DNA from 4 places in the Janthinobacterium sp. 1_2014MBL_MicDiv genome. Region 3 is predicted to be linked to each of the others. Evidence: predicted binding sites of a transcription regulator. Region 3 holds the regulator's gene; each other region holds the start of a gene.
What was found. Region 3 encodes FNR, which switches genes on or off when oxygen is low (the NO sensors DNR and NnrR bind a similar motif). Its sites were predicted from a motif close to TTGATNNNNATCAA; they were not measured.

Region 1 (4,187 bases), 1.3 Mb from region 3:
AAGCCGCTTACCGGCAACAAGCGCCCGCGCTGGGCATCATCGCGCTGCAGCACCTTCCCAGCGGCTGCGTGTTGCTCGAACGCAGCCGCAACGCACCCGGCGCGCTGAACCGGCACCGCTTCGAACTGGCGCTGGGCACGCACCGCAATGCACGCCTGCAGGCGGACTGGCGGCGCGATGGCGCAGCGGCCTTCCGCCTTGCCATCATCGACACCGTCCGGCCGGCCGACGATCGCGCCGTCGATGCGGACGCCGAGCTCGACGCCCTGCTGGCGCTGCACCGGGCGCAACTGCTGGAACAGGGGCAGGCACTGTATTAAGCGCCTATCCCGGTAGATGCCTGCCTCCGCTGCTGCCGCCCTCCAGAAGCGGAGACTGCGTTGATCGTCGTCGCATGGCTCGCCACGCGTCCTCCTCATGCCTTGTCCCGGCTCCTGATGCGCTGTCAGCAACAGACGCTCCCTGCCGCGATAGACGCTCGGCGGCCATGCGTTATACTTGCGCACTCAAGCACTACGCAGGCTATACAAAGGACCGCCATGACCGATCACACTTCCCAGCCGCCGGACGGCGGCAGCGCGCTGGACTTCTGCCTGCGCCTGGCGCGCGCCCAGGCCATGCTGGTGCGCCGCTTCGACAGCACCCTGGGCAACCTGCATGGCTTGAGCTTTGGCGATTATCAATTGCTGTACCACTTGCAGCGCGCCCCCGGCGGGCGCCTGCGCCGCATCGACCTGGCCGAGCGCCTGGCGCTGACGGCGTCCGGCATCACGCGCTCGCTGATGCCGCTGGAAAAAATCGGCCTGGTGGCGCGCCAGGCCGACCAGCGCGATGCGCGCGTCGGCTATGCCGCCATCACGGCCGCGGGACTGGACTTGCTGGCGCACGCGAATGCGACGGCGCAGGCGCTGGGCCAGGAATTGCTGGGCCATGCCAGCGCCGAACAGCTGGCGCCCCTGTCCATGCTGCTGGGCACTATCGCCGGCAACCAGCCCGTCAGCGGCTGACGTATTCCCCTTACACCAGCGCCAGCTTGCGCAGGCGCCGCGTCGACGGCCAGCGCGCCATGCCCGTTTCCTCGCGGATGGCCGCGCAGGCCGCCAGCACGCGCGCGCAGTCATCCTCGCGCAAGCCCGCGTTCAGGGTCAGGCGCACCAGCGAGCGGTTCTTCGGCGTGGCCGGCGCGCAAAAGACGGCGCCATAGATGCCGTGCCGCTGCAGCGCCTTGCGCAGGATCAGGGTATCGGGCTCGCTGCCCGCTTCCAGCGCGATGATCTGCTGCGTGCCGTCGCTGACGTTGTAGCCAAGATCGGCCAGGCCCTGGCGCAGCTGCACGCTGTGGCGGCGCAGGGTGGCGCGGCGGGCATCGGCGGCGCGGATGAAGTCGAGCGCGGCGTCGAACCACGCCAGTTCATGTTCGAGCAGGCAGGAACTGAAGATGGCCGGGCGCGAGGCGGACAGAAAATAGCCCTTGAAGCGGGCCGAGCAGGTGATCAGCCCGGCCCGCCCGGCAAACGCCTTGGCCAGCGAGGCAGTGCGGAAATGCACGCGCTCGGCCAGCCCCAGCTCCACCACCAGGCCGGCGCCCTGCGGCCCGTGCGTGCCCAGCGAGTGCGATTCGTCGACGATCAGCATGCTGCCGCTGCGCTCGGCGATCTCCACCATCCGCGGCAGCGGCGCCACGCTGCCGTTCGTGCTGTACAGCGCATCGACGACGATGATGCCGGGGCCATGCTTGTCCAGCTGGCGCTGCAGGTGGGCGCCATCGTTGTGCAGGAACGGCACGGGCACGGCTTGCGCCGACTGCACGCCTTCCCACAGCGAGGCGTGCGCCAGCATGTCCAGGTACACGGGGATGCCGGGGCCGGCCAGGCTTTGCAGCAAGCCCACATTGGCGGCCCAGCCCGACTGCGCCAGCACGCAGGCTTCACTGCCGAGAAAATCCGCGAACTTGCGTTCGAGGCGGTGCTGGCGGCTGCCTTCCTGCAGGAACACGGACGACATCAGCATGGCGCCGCCGCCCTGCAGGACGCGGGACTGGGCCGCCAGCAGCGCCGCCTCGCCGGCGATGTTCAGGTAATCATTGCCCGCCAACATGACCGCGCGGGCCGGCATGGCTTGCCATTCATGTAAATGTTCGCCACCGAGCAGCTTCTCGATGCGCTCGACATAATGCTCGTCCATGCGCGCGCGCACGAAGGCCGGCAATTGTTGTTCGGCGCGCAGGTTGCTCGATGGCAGGGGGGAAAGGGCGTTCGGCATGGGGACTCCTGGAATGGTTGCGGGGGGAACTACCGCGTCCAACATGCGCGAGCCATTCGGCAAGTGATTGATCCATCTCAACAGTTATGGCGATATATCTCTTTTTCCGGAGGAACACGCCGATGATGTTGTCTTGATTCGCCTCAACGAACACGTCCCCCGACCATGATGCATGCGCAGTCCCCTTCCGGAAAACGGTGGCAAGGCAAGATCCTCCAGCCTTTCCTGCATTTCCACGACGCCATCGAACACACGCCCACGCGGCGCGCCCAGGTGCGCACGCTGGCCGTCATCGGCGCGCTTGGCATGCCCCTGTACTACGCGCTGTGGCAGCATGTCTTTCCGCAACCCTACGAATCGCTGCCGCTGCGCACCATCGCGGCGCTGCTGTTCCTGCCTGCACTGTGGCCGGGGCGCTTCAGCAATACGGGCTTCAGCGTGTACCTGTTCCTGGGGCTGACGTTCGAACTGCCCTTTTTCTTCACGTATATGTTCCTGATGAACCACGCCTCGACCCTGTGGGTGCATTCGCTGCTGGTGGCGCTGATCGTGCTGTTCCACTTCGATACGCGCATCGCCATGCTGGCCTACCTGAGCGGCACCCTGCTGGCCTGCCTGGCGTTTGCCGTCGTGGGCGAACCCGCCTTTCTGCTCAGCCGCGACGTCTTGCAGCAGCTGCCCGTGCACTGGTTCACGATCGCCGTGCTGTCCGTGGTCAAGGTGGGCCGCCATGTGGGCGCGCAGGAAAAACTGGCGGGACTGGCGGCCGGATTGGGCAGCGTGGCGCACGAATTGCGCACGCCGCTCGTCAGCGTCGAGGCGAACGTGCGCGGCCTGCAGCGCGGCTTGCGGCGCGATGCCGACGACGTGCAGCCGGGCGCGGCCAGCCTGGAAGCGCTGGCGCGCATCCAGTTCGAAGTGCGCCATATGCACCACATGATCGACCTGTTCCTGCTCAGCGCCAGCGCCGTCAACCGCAAGCTGGAGGCCAACGAGACGGTGGCCATGCACGACAGCGTCGTCGCCGTGCTGCGCCGCTACCCGTTCACCAGCACGGCGCAGCGCGACATCGTCAAGGTCGACCTGCGCACCGACTTCAGCTTTCCCGGCCAGTCCGAGCTGTGCGTGGTGATTTTGCTGAATTTGCTGCGCAATGCCCTGAAAGGCATCCAGCGCGCCGGCAAGGGCCGCGTGCGCATCGTCATCGATGGCGCGCGTCCCGTGCCGCGCCTGCTGTTCATCGACACGGGCTGCGGCATCGCGGCCAGCCGATTGCCGCTGATCTTCGACCGCTTCTATTCCTATCCCGCGCACAACGGCAGCGGCATCGGCCTGGCCCTGTGCCGGCAAATCATGCAAGCGTGGCATGCACGCATCAGCTGCGTGGCGCGCGAAGGTGCCTATGCCATCTTCGTGCTGGAGTTTCCGCAGCCGCTGGCCACGCCCAGGCCCAGGCCCAACCGTTTTCCATCCATCCACCGCGCGAGGTGACGCATGCAACTGCCCGTCTACACCCATCCGACCCTGACCGTATTGATCGACGACAGCGATTCCTTCCTGAAAAGCCTGGCGTTCCAGCTCGATCCGGGCCTGGCGCGCAAGACCTTCCACGACACCAGCAGCGCGCTGCACTGGCTGCGCCACAGCACGCGGCTGGGCGAGACGCCGCTGCACGTCAATTTCGACACGCAAAACCTGCCGCCCGACCAGTGCAACGTGGCGCTCGACATCGAACGCATCTGGCGCATCAGCGGCCAGGCGCAGCGCTTTGCCGTGCCGTCCGTGCTGGTGGTCGATTATTCGATGCCGCAGATGAACGGCCTCGAGTTTTGCCAGGCCGTGCGCGACTTGCCGTGCAAGAAGATTCTATTTACGGGGGCGGCCGACGAGAAAGTGGCCGTGACGGCCTTCAACCGGGGCTTGAT
Region 2 (4,187 bases), 2.5 Mb from region 3:
CGGACCAGTTCCATACTGGCCCTTTCTCTGCGCACCGGTTCATGGCTGCGCACACAATACCTCACTCAGTAAATACAGCAGTGGCAGCGCGCACAGCAGCGCGGAGCCCAGCGACAGCATTTTCCTGCTGGCCAGGCGCGCCAGGCGCAGCCGTTCGCGTATGGGCAAGTGCTGGCGGAGCACGCCGCGCGCGCGTGGCTGGAATGGTGGTTCGTGCATGCTTGCTCCCCTGCGAGATGGTTGATGCCATCGAGCATAGCGAGCCTGGTCTAAACACGGTGTAAAGAGTCGCGTGCGCGCCGCAAACGGGGCGTAAACAATGGGCGCGGGCGGCGCGAAGGCGGCAGCCGGCGCGAGCGCGCCGTTGCCGCGTTGCGCATACTTATTGCCCCTGGCGACGGCGCGCCAGGAAGCCCAGCAGGCCCAGACCTGCCAGCAGCATGGCATAGGTTTCCGGTTCCGGAATGGCGGAAACGTAGGCGCGGTAATTGCTCAGGTCTTTCGGCAGGCCCGCTACCGTGAAGGTGGTGCCGGCGGCGACAGGGGCGGCCCAGTGGAACACCAGTTCGCCCTGGCCGAAATGGATGGCCAGGTAGTCATAGGCGGCCGCGCTCGTATAGGAATTGACGCCGCCGCTCAGGCCCGCCGTGGTGCCGGCCGTGCAGCCCGATGTGGCATTGTCGCAATACGAAACGGCGGCGCCCAGGCTGGTGCCAAAGACGCCGTTGATATAGCCCTGGATATCGGACGGGCTTTGCGGCGTGAGATTGTCGTCATAGTATTTCACCATCAGCGCCGGCGACGGCGTGTAGGTGACGGTGCTGCCGCCGATGACGAAACCGCTGGCCGGTCCCACGTCCACCCAGGTGGCAGCCTGTGCCGCGCCAGCCAGCGCCGTCACGGCGGCCAGCATGGATGCCCGGATGGCAATGCTCTTTATGCTTTTCATGAAAATCCCCTTTTTTTGTTGCAGTTATTTCACCGTAGCCAGGCGCGCTCCTTCCTGTCGAGGAGTTCATCCTGTCGCCCGGTTGCCCTGTGCGTGAGTACGCATAAGCCAGCTTAGGTTTGATTTAAATTAATACAATTTAAATAATACTATTGGTTAAGTTGATAATATCGCGTGCGGCTATGTACGCCAGGATACGGAGGGCGCTGGGCCGGACGAGGCTGGCGTGACGGGGCGCCGCGGCGGGCGCGATGGCGTGCCGGGCGAAGGGGAGAGGAGGGATGGCGGGGGTTAATCGCTGCTGTTGCTGACGCCAAACAGGCGATCCTTGGCATTGAGCAGCTTCTGTACCTTGGCGCCCATTTTCATCAGTTGCGCCATCGATTCGGGCGACAGGCGCTGCAAGTCGTCGAACCAGGTGTTGGCCAGGTCGACCAGTTCATACATTTCGCGCATGCGCTCCTGCGCATACTGGTCCACGGGTTCCGTGGCCGGCGCCAGCAGCGATTCGCGCAGCACCGTCAGGGTGGGCGCCACTTCGCGGCGGCGGCGCTCGGCGGCCACCACGCGGAAGATTTGCCACACGTCGCCCAGCGAGGAAAAATATTCGCGCCGGTCGCCGGGAATGCGTGACTGGCGGATCAGGCCCCAGCCCTGCAATTCCTTCAGGCCGATGCTGACGTTCGAGCGCGAAAAACTCAGGTGTTCCGCGATTTCGTCCGCGTGCAAAGGATGCTCTGCGACAAACAACAAGGCGTACACTTGACCCACCGTGCGGTTAAAGCCCCAGCGGCTGCCCATCTCGCCAAAATGGCTGACGAAGGTCAGGATCAGCGGCGTCATGTGGATATTTTGAGTTTTCATAATTATCTGAATTTTTTCACGCCACACCCGCAGGGTCAATTGATATATGTCATGTTTCGCAGTATTATACAAAAAATCGAATTTACAGAAAATTCTGAAAACTCAAAAAGTATAGAGATGCCTATCACGCCACTGTCCTTGCCCCGCTTTATCCTTCCCCGTGTCGCCAGCCTGGTGCAAGGCGGCGCCGCCTTGCTGTGGTTGCCGCAATCGGCCTTGCTGGCCTGGGCCCTGCAAGCCATGCTCGACGGCGCCGGCTGGCGCGCCGCGCTGGCGCCGGCGGCCGGCGTGCTGCTGCTGGGCGTGTTGCGGGCCTGGGGCGAAGCGTGGGGCGCGCGGCGCATGTATGCGGCGGCGCGCGCACACCTGTCGGCCCTGCGCGCGCAGGTGGCGCTGGCGCTGGCGCGGCGCTCGCCGCTGGACCGCCAGCGGGCCCAGTCGGGCCAGGCGGCCAGCGTCATCGCCGAGCAGGCCGAAGCGATCGTGCCCTACCTGGTGCGCTACAAACCCGCGCGCTGGAAAGTGATGCTCGTGCCGCTCGTGATCCTGGCCGTGGTGGCGCCCCTGTCGTGGATCGCCGCGCTGATCCTCATGATCGCCGCGCCGCTGATTCCCGTCTTCATGGCCCTGGTGGGCATGGGCGCGCAGGCGGCCAGCCGCGCGCAGATGGTGGAAATGGGCGGCATGAACGCTTTCCTGCTGGACCGCCTGCGCGGCCTGGCCACCCTGCGCGCGCTCGATGCCGTCGACGCCACGGCCGAACGGCTGGAAGCATCGTCGCAATCCGTGCGCCGCCGCACGATGGTGGTGCTGCGCATCGCCTTCCTGTCGTCCGCCGTGCTGGAACTGTTTTCCGCGCTGGGCGTGGCCATGGTGGCCGCCTTCATCGGTTTTTCCCTGTTGGGCAGCATCCATTTCGGCACCTGGGGCAGGGAGCTGAGCCTGGCGCAGGGCATGTTCATCCTCTTGCTGGCGCCCGCCTTTTTCGAGCCGCTGCGCGAACTGGCCGCCGTCTGGCACGACAAGGCGGCCGGCGAGGCTGGCCTAGCCGGCTTGCATGACCTGGCCGAGGGCGGCATGCCCTTGCCCGGCGCCGACGTGGCGGTTGCCGCCGTTTCCGCCGCCGCCATGGCGGTGGCCGCGCCGCCCGCCGTGGACATCCATCAACTGCGCTTTGCCCACCCGGGCGAAGCGCCCGTGTTCGCGCAGTTCGACTTGAGCGTGCGCGCCGGCGAGCACGTGGCCCTGCTGGGTGCCAGCGGCGCCGGCAAGACCACCTTGCTGTCGCTGCTGGCCGGCCTGCTGCCCGCCAGCGGCGGCGAGATCCGCATCGGCGGCGTGCGCCTGAACGACAGCACCGTCAATACCTTGCGCCAGCGCATGGCCTGGATGGGCCAGCGTCCGCACGTGTTTGCCGCGTCCGTCAGCCAGAATGTCACGCTGGGCCGCACCGATGCCAGCGCCGTTGCGACGCAGGCAAAAGTGACGCAGGCGCTGCACCTGGCCGACCTGGCCGCCGTGGCGCAGGCGCAGCCGGCCGTCATGCTCAGCGATGGCGGCCAGGGCCTGTCGGGCGGCGAAGCCGTGCGCCTGGCGCTGGCCCGCGTGGCCTTGCATCCGCATGCGGACTTGCTGCTCGTCGATGAACCGACGGCGCACCTGGACAGCGAAACGGCGGCGCGCGTCACGGATGCCCTGCTGCTCCTGGCCAGGGGCAAGACCCTGATCGTCGCCACGCATGACCCCGTGCTGGCCAGCCGGCTGCAGCGCACGGTGCGCGTCGATGCGCCGGCCCGCTCCCTGGCGCAGAAGGCAGAGGCGCGCGCATGACAACTTCCCGCATATGGCATCCCGTCCTGCGGCAATTGCTGCTGGCCCAGCCCGGCAAGCTGATCGGGGGCGCCTTGCTGGCGGCCCTGACGGTGGTGGCCGGCATGGCGTTGCTGGGCTTGTCCGGCTGGTTCATCACGGCCACCTCGGTCGCCGGCCTGCATGCCTCGACGGCCATCGTGTTCGATGTGTTCGGCCCGTCGGCCGGCATCCGCCTGCTGGCCATCGGCCGCACGGGTTCGCGCTATGCGGAGCGTCTCGTCACGCATGACGCCACGTTCGCCGCGCTGGCCAGCATCCGCGTGCAGCTGTTTCGCGGCTGGTCGCGCCCCGAGGCGGCCAGCCGCCTGTTGCGCCAGCCCGCCAAGCTGCTGTTCCGCCTGACGGCCGATATCGACGCGCTCGAGTCGCTGTACCTGCGCCTGCTGGTACCCGCTTTCTCCGCCCTGTGCGCGGCCTTGCTGGCCGGCGTGGCGCTGGGCGTGATGCAGTGGCAACTGGGCCTCGGCCTGGCCGCCTGGCTGCTGGCCGCCGGCGGCGGCAT
Region 3 (4,187 bases):
AGCAGGTGTGCAAATACATGTGCCCCTACGCGCGCTTCCAGAGCGCCATGTTCGACCAGGACACCCTGATCATCACCTATGACGCCAAGCGGGGCGAACCGCGCGGTGCGTTGAGCAAGAAGGCCGGCAACAACGACAAGCTGGGCGACTGCATCGACTGTACCCTGTGCGTGCAGGTGTGTCCGACCGGCATCGATATCCGCAACGGCCTGCAGTATGAATGCATCGGCTGCGCCGCCTGCGTCGATGCCTGCAACAGCGTGATGGACAAGGTCGACCGGCCACGCGGACTGGTACGCTACAGTACCGACCATGCGATGGAAAACAACTTCGACTCGAAGCAGATCCGCCAGCGCGCCATGCGCCCGCGCGTGCTGATCTACACCTCCATCCTGGCCCTGATCATCATCGCCGTGTGTACCTCGCTGGCCCTGCGCACGCCGCTGAAGATGGACGTCATCCGCGACCGCGGCTCGATGGGGCGCGAAGTGGAAGATGGCATGATCGAGAACGTCTACCGCCTGCAGATCATGAACACTTCGGAGCAAAGCCAGAGCTTCAGGATCAGCGTTGCCGGCTTGCCGGGCCTGACCTTGCTGACGCGCGATGAAGTGACCTTGCAGGCAACGGAAACGCTGGGCTGGCCGATCCGCCTGCGCGTGCCGCACGGCGTGGGAGAGAAGGGCTCGAACAAGATCACGATCGAGCTGCAGTCGCTGGACGACCCGTCGCTGCACGTGCGCGAAAGCGCCGTGTTCATCGTGCCACGTTAAGCAGGAAAGGCGGCAGGAATCCCCGTGTTCTTGCCGCCGTCACAAGGAGAAAACAATGTCCGACAGTCTGAAACTGCAAGCCCCCGCCGCGCCCTGGTACAAGCACCGCTGGCCATGGCTGCTGATGATCGGTCCCGGGCTGTCCGTCGTCGTCGGCAGCTTCATGGGCTATATCGCGTTTACGCAACCCGACGCGCTGGTGGTGGGCGACTATTACAAGCAGGGCAAGGCCATCAACCAGGACTTGCGGCGCGATACGGCCGCCAGCAACCTGGCCATGTCGACCAGCCTGGCGTACGACGTGGCGCAAGCACGCCTGACGGGTTCCGTGCACAGCTTCGGCAAGGCTTACCAGGCGCCGCTGCAGCTGCACCTGGCGCACGCGACCTTGCCGGAAAAGGATATCAAGCTGCTGGTGCAGCCCGACGCCATGGGCAACTTCTCGGTGGCGCTGCCGATGCTCGAGCGCAGCCGCTGGCAGGTGCTGGTGGAAAACAATACGCGCGAGTGGCGCCTGTCGGGCATCTGGACCTGGCCCGCGCAGCGCAGCATCGCGCTGCATGCGGACGAGGAACTGTAAGGCACTGCGCCGGGGAAAACCGTGGCGGGCGCCAGTGATGGGCGGCCGAGCAGCGCAGCTGTGCCGGTGTACAGCGCGCAGCGCAAGCCACAAAGCGCGACGCGCAGCAGGTTTTGACAGTGCCGTTATTTGCAGGTGTCGGTGCCGGCCGTAATGGCTTTTAATTTTGCCGGCTGCAGGATCTCGATCTCGCGGTTCGACACGCGCAGCCAGCCTTCCTTCTTGAACTTCGACAGCAAGCGGCTGACGCTCTCGATGGTCAGGCCCAGGTAGTTGCCGATTTCCTCGCGCGACATGCGCAACTGGAAGTTGCTGCCCGAATAGCCGCGCGCCTCGTAGCGCGACGCCAGGTTGACGATGAAGGCGGCAAAACGCTGCGTCGCCTGCATATTGCCCAGCAACAGCATCACGCTTTGCTCGCGCGTGATTTCCTGGCTCATCATGCGGTGGAAATGGCGCAGCAGGGTGGGCATATTGCCCAGCAATTGTTCCAGGCTGGAAAACGGGATTTCACACACTTCGCTGTCTTCCAGCGCCACGGCATTGCAGTGGTGGCGGTCGGCGCTGATGGCGTCCATGCCCAGCAGTTCGCCAGCCATCTGGAAGCCCGTCACCTGCTCTTCGCCGCCCGGATTGATCTGGTAAGTCTTGAAGTGGCCCAGGCGGATCGCGTACAGGTTCTGGAACGAGTCGCCGATGCGGAACAGCGAGGCGCCGCGCGCGACCTTGCGGCGACGGCCGATAATCTGGTCCAGCCTGTCCATGTCGCCCACGTCGAGGCCCATCGGCAGGCACAATTGATGCATGCTGCACGTCGAGCAGCGCGCACGCAACGCTTCCACGTTCACGGCGGGCAAGGCTGGAGAGAGTAGCGCTTCTGTCATGTCATTACCTTTTTGAAAATGCAATAACAAGTTTACTGCATAGCGCGCTTGCCTGTGCCATTTTCCCCGTCATTCACGCTAATTTCGCTGAATAAACGACGTCCTGCATTTAATTTTATGGCAACATCGTCAATTGCTGCTTTGACGGCGGGAATTTACGCGGCCGGCGCTTGCCAAGTTGCTGTATTGATAGGAAAATTCCTGACAGCATTATCTGCCGCCTGTCCCTTCGGGGACTGAAAAGGAAATCATGAAGCCTCTCGGCATTAAAGCAAAAGTCGCGCTGGCCACCAGCCTGACCTCGATCGCCATGATCGCCCTGGTCACCATGATCCAGGTCAAGCACATGCGCGACGATTTCACGCAAGTGCTGCTGGTCCAGCAAACGGCCCTGATCGAGCGCACGGCCGAAGAGCTCGACGACAAGTTGGCGATGCTGCTCGACATCATCACCCAGACGGCGCGCCACCAGCCGCCCGCCCTCATGGCCGACGCCGGCGCATTGCGCGAGTACTACACGCAGCGCGCCATGCTGGCCCTGTTCGACGACGTGCTGGTGCTCGACACGCAGGGCAAGGTGGTGGCCAACGTGCCCGAGGTGCCGGGACGCAACGGCACCGACGTGACGGACCGCGATTACTTCCATACCGTCATGCGCACGAAACAGGCGATGATCACGCAACCGATGCTGGGCAAGACCAGCCACTTGCCCATCGTGCAGATGGTCGCGCCCGTGCTGGACAAGAACGGCGCCGTGGCCGGCATCGTGATCGGCGTGCTGCGCCTGTACAAGGACAATATGCTGGGCCACCTGCGCACGGCCAAGGTGGGCAAGAGCGGCTATTACTTCATCCTCACGCGCGAAGCCGTGCCGCGCTACGTGCTGTACCCCGATACCAGCCGCCTGCTGCAGCCGCGCGCGCCGAACGCCAACCAGACCACCACGCAGCTGCTGAAAGAAGACGGCGAAGGCAGCATGGTCAGCACCAACAGCCGCGGCATCACGGCCGTCAACAGCTTCAAGCGATTGAAATCCGTGAACTGGCTGCTGGCCGCCTCGTTGCCCGTGGCCGACGCGTTCGAGCCGTTCAACGGCGTACTGTCACGGCTGGTACTCTGGAGCATCTGCGCCTCGCTGCTGGCCGCGGCCGTGCTGGGCTGGGTCACCGTGCGCCTGCTGTCGCCGCTGGTGCGCCTGCGCGACACCCTGCTGTCGCTGCGCGCCTCGGGCAACCGCTTCACCCCCGTGCCGGTGCAGCAGCGCGACGAGATCGGCGAGCTGACGGAAGCGTTCAACGGCCTGATGGGCGAGCGCGACCGGCTGCAGCACGAGCTCGAGGCGCGCGCGGCGGAGCTGGAGCAGGAGCGCGACCGGGCCGAGGCGGCCAACCGCGCGAAGAGCGATTTCGTGGCCAACATGAGCCATGAAATCCGCACACCGCTCAATGCCGTGCTGGGCATGGTGTATTTGCTCGGCAATACCAAGCTCAACACCGAGCAGCGCAAGTACCTGACCATGGTACGCGTGGCGGGCCAGTCGTTATTGGGCATCCTCAACGATGTGCTCGATTTTTCCAAGATCGAGGCGCGCCGCATGGATCTGTCTCCCGTCGAGTTCGACCTCGATGAAGTCATGAATACCCTCGCCACGACGATGACCATGAATGCCGGCGAGAAAGAACTCGAGCTGGCCATCGCCGTCGAACCCGACGTGCCGCGCCGCCTCGTCGGCGACGCCCAGCGGCTGCAGCAAATCCTCGTCAACCTGGCCGGCAATGCCATCAAGTTTACCGAGAGCGGCGAAGTGGTGGTGGCCGTCAGCCTGGCCGAAAGCAGGAACGAGCGGGCCTGGCTGCGCTTCGAAGTGCGCGACACGGGCATCGGCATGACGGCCCAGCAGCAGGCCCAGCTGTTTACGGCCTTCTCGCAGGGCGACCAGAGCATCACGCG
Region 4 (4,187 bases), 2.3 Mb from region 3:
CGTGATGTAGGGCAGCGAGAAGCGGCCCAGGGCGCGCTTCACGAGTTCGCGGCAGGCGTTGGCGTCCGACAGCGCTTCCGTCATGTACAGGTGCAGCACCGTGCCGCCCGTGTACTTGCGCTGCAGCGCGTCCTGCAGTTCCAGCGCCTCGAACGGGTCGTCCGTATGGCCGACGGGCAGCTGCGAGGAATTCGTGTAGTAGGGGTTGTCCGGCGTGCCCGCCTGCAGGATGGCGGGGAAGCGCTTGCGGTCTTCGCGGGCGAAGCGGTAGGTCGTGCCCTCGGCCGGCGTCGCTTCCAGGTTGTACATATGCCCCGTCTCTTCCTGGAATGCCAGCATGCGGGCGCGCACGTGGTCGAGCAGGCGCACGGCCAGCGCATGGCCTTCTGGCGCCGTGATGTCATAGGCGTCGCCGCTGAAATTGCGGATCATCTCGTTGATGCCGTTCACGCCCAGCGTGGAAAAGTGGTTGCGCAGGGTGCCCAGGTAGCGTTTCGTGTAGGGAAACAGGCCTTGCTGCATCAGTTCCTCGATGGTGGTGCGCTTGATTTCCAGGCTGGACTTGCCCAGTTCCAGCAGGCGGTCCAGGTCGGCCAGCAGCGCTTTCTCGTCGCCGCGCCACAAATGGCCCAGGCGCGCGCAGTTGACCGTCACCACGCCGAGGGAGCCGGTCTGCTCGGCCGAGCCGAACAGGCCGTTGCCGCGTTTCAGCAGTTCGCGCAAGTCCAGCTGCAGGCGGCAGCACATGGAGCGGATCATGTTCGGCTTGAGTTCCGAATTGATGAAATTCTGGAAGTAGGGCAGGCCGTAGCGGGCCGTCATCTCGAACAGGCGTTCGGCGTTCTCGCTATGCCAGTCGAAGTCCTCGGTGATGTTGTAGGTCGGGATGGGAAACGTGAAGACGCGGCCCTTGGCGTCGCCCGCCATCATGATCTCGATGTAGGCGCGGTTGATCATGTCCATCTCGGCCTGCAGCTCGCCATAGCAGAAATCCATCTCCTGGCCGGCGATGACGGGGATCTGCTCGCGCAGGTCGTCCGGGCAGACCCAGTCGAAGGTGAGGTTGGTGAACGGCGTCTGCGTGCCCCAGCGCGATGGCACGTTGAGGTTGAAGATCAGCTCCTGCATGTACTGGCGCACGTCCTCGTAGCGCAGGCTGTCCTTGCGGATGAAGGGTGCCATGTAGGTGTCGAAGGAGCTGAACGCCTGCGCGCCGGCCCATTCGTTTTGCAGCGTGCCGAGGAAGTTGACGATCTGGCCGATGGCGCTCGACATATGCTTCGGCGGGCTCGATTCGATCTTGCCTGGCACGCCATTCAAGCCTTCGTGCAGCAGGGTGCGCAGCGACCAGCCGGCGCAATAGCCGGCCAGCATGTCGAGGTCGTGGATGTGCAGGGCCGCTTCGCGGTGCGCCGCGCCCACAGCCGGCGGGTACACCTGGTCGAGCCAGTAGTTGGCGATGACCTTGCCCGAGACGTTGAGGATCAGGCCGCCCAGGGAATAACCCTGGTTGGCGTTGGCGTTGACGCGCCAGTCGCGCCGGTCCAGATATTCATTGACGGACGCGGCGACATCGACCTGGCCGGGGGCTGCTCTTGCTGGTGCTGTAGTTGACATGGAATCTCCAATAAACACAACATGCGGTGTTTTCATGGAGATTAATCACTAAATGTAGTGACGTCAAAGGGGGCGTGCAGTTGCTTGCCAAATCCTTGACGCAGGTGAAAAAAGCGCCCCCGTTTACTTTTTCGCGCGTCCCTGGCGCAGGATGAAGCAGCTCAGGCCGAACCAGGCGGCGCCGCAGACGGCGATGCTGAGGAGGGAGGCGGGCAGCACGTGCGCCCAGATTTCCAGCGGCGAGAACGTGCTCCAGCTGGCGACGCGCAAGTCGAAGGTGACGTAGTTCGCCAGCAGCCAGTAGACGGCCAGCAGGCCCGTGCAGATGGCCGCCTGGCGCGGCACGGACATGGCGCGGCGCGCCAAGGCGGCCTGCAGGAACAGCAGCAGCACGCCCGGATACGCGCCCAGTACCTCGGGCGACAGGATGGACAGCGTCTCGGCGTCAAGGCCGTCGGCCGGCGCCGCCCACTGCACCTGCAGCACGGTGAGGAACAGGGTCAGCAGGAAGATCAGCAGCGGTTTGCGGGGCATGGCGGTCAGTGGAATCGGATAATGGGACGGGCATTTTACAGCCAGGTCAAGCAATTCGCGCGCGTGCCGGCCATGCATGCATTCCTTCACCTGGGTCAAGGACTGGGCGCCATGGGCGGGGCTATAGTCTGCACCCTGAGCCGACACAGGAATGTGAATATCATGATGCTTGAAGCAACCACCGCCACCCGCGTGGCCGGACCGCTGGAACTGGTCTGTCCCGCCGGCAGCCTGCCCGCCCTGAAAGCGGCCGTCGACAATGGCGCCGACACCGTGTACCTGGGTTTTCGCGACGCCACCAACGCGCGCAATTTCGCCGGCCTCAATTTCGACGAGAAGGCCATCGCCGAGGGCGTGCGCTATGCGCACCAGTATGGACGCAAGGTCTTGCTGGCCTTGAATACCTATCCGCAGCCGCACAACTGGGCCGTATGGCGCAGCGCCATCGACCGCGCCGCGCAGGCCGGCATCGACGCCATGATCGTCGCCGATCCGGGCCTGATGGCGTATGCGGCCCAGCACCAGCCGCAGCTGCGCCTGCACCTGTCCGTGCAGGGGTCGGCCACCAATTACGAGGCCATCAATTTTTACCATGAACACTTCGGCATCGCCCGCGCCGTGCTGCCGCGCGTGCTGTCCATGGCGCAGGTCGAGCAATTGATCGCCAAGACGGATGTCGAGATCGAGGTCTTCGGCTTCGGCAGCCTGTGCGTGATGGTCGAGGGCCGCTGCGCGCTGTCCTCGTATGCGACGGGCGAGGCGCCGAATACCCACGGCGTGTGCTCGCCGGCGAAATCCGTGCGCTGGCTGGAGACGCCGAACGGCCTGGAGTCGCGCCTGAACGGCGTGCTGATCGACCGTTACGCGCCGGGCGAGAACGCCAGCTACCCGACCCTGTGCAAGGGACGTTTCGAGGTCAACGACGAAGAGTATTACGCGATCGAGGAGCCGGCCAGCCTGAATACCCTGGCGCTGCTGCCGCAATTGATCGCCATGGGCGTGCGCGCCGTGAAGATCGAAGGGCGCCAGCGCAGCCCCGCCTACGTGGCGCAGGTGACGCGCGTCTGGCGCGAGGCGATCGACGCCTGCCGCGAAGGCAATGCGCGCTACGCCGTCAAGCCGGGCTGGATGGCGGCCATGGACAAGCTGGCCGAGGGCCAGCAGCACACGTTGGGCGCTTACCACCGCTCCTGGAAATAAAGGATGAACATGCTGAAACTCTCTTTGGGCCCCTTGCTGTACTACTGGCCGCGTGCCACTGTGTTCGAGTTTTACCAGCAGATCGCCGGCACCGCCGTCGATATCGTCTACCTGGGCGAAACCGTGTGCTCGCGCCGGCATGAGCTGCGCCTGGCCGACTGGCTCGATATCGCCGACATGCTGGCCGCAGCCGGCAAGGAAGTGGTGCTGTCGACGCAGGCGCTGATCGAGGCGGGCGCCGAACTGGCGACCCTGCGCCGCATCACGGGCAATGGCCGCTATGCGGTCGAGGCGAACGACATGGGCGCCGTGCATTGCATGGCGAAGGGCGCGCCTTTCATCGCCGGCCCGCACCTGAACCTGTTCAATGGTCCCAGCCTGCAATTGCTGGCGCGCCTGGGCGCCCGGCGCTGGGTGATGCCGCTGGAAATGGGCCAGGAAGCGCTGGCCGAGATGCAGCGCCAGAAACCGGAAGGGCTGGAAACGGAAGTCTTTGCCTATGGCCGCATGCCGCTGGCGTTTTCCGCGCGCTGCTTCACGGCGCGCAACCGCAACCTGCCGAAGGACGATTGCGGCTACAGCTGCCTGGAAGAGCCGGATGGCCTGCTGCTGCGCACGCGCGACGAAGTGCCGTTCCTCGTGCTCAACGGCACGCAGACGCAGTCGGCCCTGGTCTACAACCTGGTGCGCGAACTCGACGCCATGCATGCCATGGGCGTGTCCGTCGCGCGCCTCAGCCCGCAAGCCATGCATACGGACCAGGTCATCGCCATTTTCGACCGCGCGCGGCGCGGCCTGGTCAGCGGCGTCGGTGCGCAGGCCCAGCTGGCGGCCTG

Region 1: the regulator FNR is predicted to act here: its motif matches at 2,396-2,409, upstream of cqsA (alpha-hydroxyketone-type quorum-sensing autoinducer synthase).
Region 2: the regulator FNR is predicted to act here: its motif matches at 1,853-1,866, upstream of cydD (thiol reductant ABC exporter subunit CydD).
Region 4: the regulator FNR is predicted to act here: its motif matches at 2,237-2,250, upstream of ubiU (ubiquinone anaerobic biosynthesis protein UbiU).

The regions. Positions count from the first base shown of each region.
Region 1 is NZ_CP011319.1:1,012,038-1,016,224, reverse strand. It holds gene YQ44_RS04450 (GIY-YIG nuclease family protein) at 1-320, shown strand, start outside; gene YQ44_RS04445 (MarR family winged helix-turn-helix transcriptional regulator) at 540-1,007, shown strand; gene cqsA (alpha-hydroxyketone-type quorum-sensing autoinducer synthase) at 1,018-2,262, opposite strand; gene YQ44_RS04435 (sensor histidine kinase) at 2,428-3,753, shown strand; gene YQ44_RS04430 (response regulator) at 3,757-4,187, shown strand, end outside.
Region 2 is NZ_CP011319.1:3,670,384-3,674,570, reverse strand. It holds tRNA gene YQ44_RS15855 (tRNA-Arg) at 1-7, shown strand, start outside; gene YQ44_RS15850 (hypothetical protein) at 40-219, opposite strand; gene YQ44_RS29565 (PEP-CTERM sorting domain-containing protein) at 383-949, opposite strand; gene YQ44_RS15840 (GbsR/MarR family transcriptional regulator) at 1,241-1,813, opposite strand; gene cydD (thiol reductant ABC exporter subunit CydD) at 1,931-3,643, shown strand; gene YQ44_RS15830 (amino acid ABC transporter ATP-binding/permease protein) at 3,640-4,187, shown strand, end outside.
Region 3 is NZ_CP011319.1:6,170,211-6,174,397, reverse strand. It holds gene ccoG (cytochrome c oxidase accessory protein CcoG) at 1-773, shown strand, start outside; gene YQ44_RS26815 (FixH family protein) at 829-1,353, shown strand; gene fnr (fumarate/nitrate reduction transcriptional regulator Fnr) at 1,479-2,237, opposite strand; gene YQ44_RS26805 (response regulator) at 2,488-4,187, shown strand, end outside.
Region 4 is NZ_CP011319.1:3,833,266-3,837,452, reverse strand. It holds gene YQ44_RS16600 (ribonucleoside triphosphate reductase) at 1-1,617, opposite strand, end outside; gene YQ44_RS16595 (hypothetical protein) at 1,741-2,151, opposite strand; gene ubiU (ubiquinone anaerobic biosynthesis protein UbiU) at 2,314-3,351, shown strand; gene ubiV (ubiquinone anaerobic biosynthesis protein UbiV) at 3,361-4,187, shown strand, end outside.